One region of the Paraburkholderia unamae genome, then DNA from elsewhere that is predicted to be linked to it. Evidence: riboswitches for the same ligand, from Rfam matches in the RefSeq annotation. Region 1 holds a riboswitch; the other holds the start of a gene.

Region 1 (2,458 bases):
AGAGGTGTACTGCAAAATTCGACATATTCGCGTGCGTGGCAGGAGGATTTAAGGGAAAACCCGCTTGAATGGGGTTTGGGCGACGTGTCTTGAGTTACGGCCGCCCCACGCCGCATACCAGCCCCCAAGAACAATAATTCCCTTGCGACCCCAAGTGCCGTGTTGCCGGCTGACCCATCACGGCCATTCGCGATAGTCGGCCCCTCCTCTACTTGATCGTGTCGGCGGCAGCCTTGCACACGGCGGCATCCTGATCGCCCGTGCCGCCGCTACATCCCACCGCGCCGACCACCTTGCCCCCTTCTATGAGCGGAAACCCTCCGGGCGACGCCACCAGCCCGGCGTCCAGCGTGCCCACATACGCGTGTCCGCTTTCGTACTGGTTGTAAAAGACCCGGGTTTCCCGCCGAAATCGCGCTGACGTGCGCGCCTTGTTCTGCGAGACCTCGATCGAGGCGTACTGCGCGCCGTCCATCCGCTCGAACGCGAGCAGCTCGCCATGCGTGTCGACCACGGCGATATTCATTTTCCAGTCGTGTTTTTTCGCTTCGGCCTCCGCAATCGCGAGCAGTTTTTTCGCGGTGTCCAGGCTGATCGCGGTGCCATAGGGAATGTCGAACGGCATCTTCTCCGGTGTCCCGCCTGCCGAAGGCTGTGAGGCCGAAGTTTGCGCCGCCGCTGTCGTTGCAACGGCATTGGCCGCGACAAGGCAGGCTACACACGTAATTCGAACGAGACTTTGCATCGCACCACCTCCCGCTGTGTTGGCCGCAGGCGCGTGCATTGAGCCGTTGGCGGAACGCTTTGCACGATGGCCCGGCTGGTTCGAAACGTAGCGCGATGAGTGCCGGTGTGCAAGACGATCCTTCGCCCGGCGCCTCGTGCCGATTTCCCCCTTGGGAATGTGGCTATGCACAAAATGACGTTTCGTGCTACCGTACAGCCCGTTCGTCAAGAACACGTTCTCGGGGCGGGGTGCAATTCCCCACCGGCGGTAATCGTCCTTAACCACGACGTAGCCCGCGAGCGCTCCGTTATCGCAGGCGGCAATCAGCGATGGCGCAGGTCAGCAGACCCGGTTGGATTCCGGGGCCGACGGTATAGTCCGGATGAAAGAGAACAGGTCGGCTTGCGGCTATTCGCGTCGTGCGAAGGCCGCGGCCGTCCTTCGCCCTGTTCACACAAAACAGGCTGAAGTCCATGAACATTTCCACCACGCTCGAATCACAAGCCGTCGCAGCATCCTCCCATCGTCCGCGCATTGCTTTCATCCAGGCCTGCTGGCACCGTGACATCGTCGACCAGTGCAAGACCTCGTTTTTGCAATCGATTCAGAAGTACGGCTACACCGCTGAAGACGTCGACCTGTATGAAGTGCCGGGCGCCTTCGAAATTCCGTTGCACGCGAAACGACTTGCGCAAAGCGGTCAATACGCCGGCATCGTGGCGGCCGGGCTCGTGGTCGACGGCGGTATCTATCGCCATGACTTCGTCGCGACGGCTGTCATCAACGCCCTCATGCAGGTCCAGCTCGAAACCGGTACGCCGGTGTTCTCGGCCGTGCTGACGCCGCATCATTTCCACGCCGGCGAAGAACACGTTGGCTTCTTCCGCGAGCACTTTGTCGTGAAGGGGGCTGAAGCCGCGCACGCCTGTGCCGACACCGTGAGCAAGCTCGCCGCCCTGCCCGTGCGATAAATCACGCATCACGACGGTTGCGCACGCAACCACTGGTGGCGCCGCATGGAAGACGCGGCGTCGCCTTGGCATCTCATGACGTGAGTGTGCCGCTGTCGAGGCTGAACGCCCAACGTTGCGGATGAAGCTTTACCTGCCCTGCTCCGGTCATTTCAGCGGCGGCACACGATTTCAGTAGTGATTTCGATTCAACGTGCTGCTGCACGAAGAGGCGTTTGAGCACTGCGGCGCAAAGCCGTGAGTTGAAGCGCGGGCACTGCAATGTTCGTTTAGCCAGGTACATGGGTTGCTGATGCACAGGCGCCTGACCTCCTGGAGCGATGCCAAATGATCATTCGATTTCCCCGCACTCAAGCGTTCTACTGCGCCGGAGGCACGATCCGTTTCGACGCCGAAGTGGACGGCGCACAAGTCACATGCGAAATATCGCCTGAGGCTCTTGAAGAACACTTCCGTGCGCGCCCCGGACAAGCCGGCCTGTTGAGCGCCTTCGCGGCGCATCGCGATGAGATCGAGTCAATCGCAAGACAAACACTGCCCCATCGGTTGTCCGCCGGTCGCTGCCAACTCTTTCTACGCGATTTCATGTGCCGGGCAACACACGCCGGCGCAATCATGAGTCTGCACCGGGACATGGCGAAAATCGCACGCCCCGTGGCATCTGAAACGAGTGCGACTCATTCAGCCGCGAGCATTGCGGCGCTCGACGAACTCGAAGCGAGCTAACGCCCTGAACGGCGCGGCGTTGCCGGTTTCCACA
Region 2 (2,458 bases), on a different contig from region 1:
GGCATCGATTTCCACGCCGCCGTGAATGCGGCGTTCGGGCAGCAGACCTCGCGCTTTCTCGCCGACGTCGCAGCGCGCTTCAATCTCACGATGCCCGAGGACTTTCTCGAAACGATCGAGCATCGCTGCGAAGCCGCCATCGCCGAATCGGTGAGCCCGATCAACGGCGTGCGCGACGCGTTGCGCCAGGTCACGCTGCCCGCCGCCGTCGTCTCGAACAGCCGCCTCACGCGCGTGCACGCTTCGGTGCGCCGCGCCGGGCTCGACACGATCTTCGGCGAGCGCATTTTCAGCGCGGAACAGGTCGCGCGGCCCAAGCCTTACCCGGACGTGTACCTGCACGCGGCGAAGCAGCTCGGCGTGGAGCCGGCGCGCTGCGTCGTTGTCGAGGACAGCATTTCGGGATTGAACGCCGCGCGCGCGGCGGGCATGAAGACGATCGCGTTCGTGGGCGCGAGCCATATCCCGTCGGGCTATGCCGACGTGCTGCGCGAGATGGGCATCACGCGCATCATGGCGCGCATGGAGGAGCTGCCGGCGCTCGTCGAGGCCGGCGTGCGCGGCGAATTCGGCGACGTGCAGTCGTGAGGCAACGCTGTGTGCGAAGCAGGCGCACAGCTTCGATGAAAACGCGACGCGGCGCCAGGCGGCGCCGCGTCCGTCAAACCGCTACTTGAGCGTCAATCAAGCAGGCTCGGCGCAGCGCTCGCGCGCGGCCGCGATCGACTCGCGGAACGCCACCAGCTCGGCAATCGAGAGCACCGGCAGGTTGTGCAGCTTCGCGAAGTCGTCGACCTGCTTGCCGCGCGCCATCGTGCCGTCCGGATTCATCAGCTCGCACAGCACGCCGGCGGGCGCCAGGCCCGCGAGCACCGCCAGATCGACCGTGCCTTCGGTGTGGCCGCGGCGCGCCAGCACGCCGCCCTTCTGCGCGCGCAGCGGGAACACGTGGCCGGGGCGCACGATGTCGGCGGGCCTGGCGTTCGGGGCGATCGCGGCGCGTATCGTCGTCACGCGGTCAACGGCCGAAACGCCCGTGCTCACGCCGTCGCGCGCTTCGATCGACACCGTGAACGCGGTGCGGTTGCGGCTTTCGTTGTGCGCCACCATGGGCGGGAGTTCGAGCGCGCGCACCTTCTCGTCCGAGAGGCACAGGCAGACGATGCCGCTGCATTCGCGGATAAAGAGCGCCATCGTTTCAGGCGTGAGGCGCTCGGCGGCGACGATCAGGTCGGCTTCGTCCTCGCGGTCGTGGTCGTCTTGCAGCACGACCGGACGGCCCTCGCGCATGGCGTCGAGCGCGGCGGCGATGCGCGGGGGCACCGGCTCGGCATCGAGGTACGGGAGGTCGGCGGCGGCGTCGGGCAGCGCACCGGAAGTCGAAGCGAAAGTGGAACTGGCAGTAAGGGACATGTGAAACGCTCCTCGCAAGAGTTAGGCGAAAAACGTTTCAGGGCATTGCAAACAGACAGGAATCCCCGGCGCGCGTCGTCCGGCGGACACGCCGCGCTCCCCGATGGAACGGGGACGCACAGGCATGGGCCGAAACGCCGCGGCGCATGGGCAAACATGACCATCTGCACATCTTCTTTCATCCGGACTCTGACCGTCGGCTCTGGCATCGCACCAGATCTGCTGACCCTGCGCATCACATCATGAGGCTCGCGCAGGCGCTCGCGGGCTCGCTGGCCTTGCCTTGCGGCGCGGCCGGCATACCGCCGGTGGGGAATTTCGCCCCGCCCTGAAGACGCACTGATTACCGGATCAACCGGCGGGCAAAGGATACAACGCGCTGCGATTGCGTGCAGCGGGAAAAAGTACGACTAGACAATTTTCTCGAAACCGGTTTTGTGCGACGCATCATGGCTACGAACGGGTTCATACGGGCTTCATGCGGGCTGCGCCGCCACCGCCGTCACGGCGCTCACCTCGGCCGGCTCGCTTTCGGCGACCGCCGGCGCGGCGGGCACGTCCCAGCGCGGCGGCGTCTCGGCGTTGAGCGTCACGCGAAACACGCGCGCCTCGGTGTCGCCGGGGTTGCGCAGGCTGTGCGGCTGGTCGGCGTCGAACACGATCGCGTCGCCGGTCGCGAGCAACTGGCGGCGGTTGTGCACGCTCACTTCGAGCGTGCCCTCGCTCACCACGAGGTTCACGGTCGTGCCCGGCGAGCGGCGCACGCCGGGCTCCGTATGCAAAGGCGCAATGCGCAGTTCGTGGAACTCCGCGGTGGCGGGTTCGCCCTCGGGGTAAAGCGCGCGCGCCGAATAACGGCCGTCGGCGCTCACGAGGCGCGACGCGCGCTCCGCAGGCAGATGCTCGAAACCGTTCACGGCATGCCGCCGCAGGAACGCCGACACCGACACTTTGAGCGCCGCCGCCACCTTGCACAGCACCTTGATGGACGGCACGCTGCGCGCCGACTCCACCTGGGCGAGCATGGCGCGCGAGACACCCGAGG

Evidence for each region. Region 1 has a riboswitch for FMN ahead of C7402_RS31845 (6,7-dimethyl-8-ribityllumazine synthase). Riboswitches for the same ligand answer to the same signal wherever they lie in the genome.
Region 2: it holds a riboswitch for FMN, as region 1 does, so the genes downstream of both, ribB (3,4-dihydroxy-2-butanone-4-phosphate synthase) here and C7402_RS31845 (6,7-dimethyl-8-ribityllumazine synthase) in region 1, are expected to answer to the same signal.

The regions. Positions count from the first base shown of each region.
Region 1 covers NZ_QEOB01000018.1:26,954-29,411, forward strand. Annotated here, with positions in the region: gene C7402_RS31840 (GlcG/HbpS family heme-binding protein) at 209-625, opposite strand; FMN riboswitch at 958-1,125, shown strand; gene C7402_RS31845 (6,7-dimethyl-8-ribityllumazine synthase) at 1,201-1,698, shown strand; gene C7402_RS46500 (hypothetical protein) at 1,772-1,996, opposite strand; gene C7402_RS31850 (DUF1488 family protein) at 2,026-2,424, shown strand.
Region 2 covers NZ_QEOB01000014.1:188,315-190,772, forward strand. Annotated here, with positions in the region: gene C7402_RS27935 (HAD family hydrolase) at 1-588, shown strand, start outside; gene ribB (3,4-dihydroxy-2-butanone-4-phosphate synthase) at 685-1,413, opposite strand; FMN riboswitch at 1,580-1,753, opposite strand; gene C7402_RS27945 (helix-turn-helix domain-containing protein) at 1,890-2,458, opposite strand, start outside.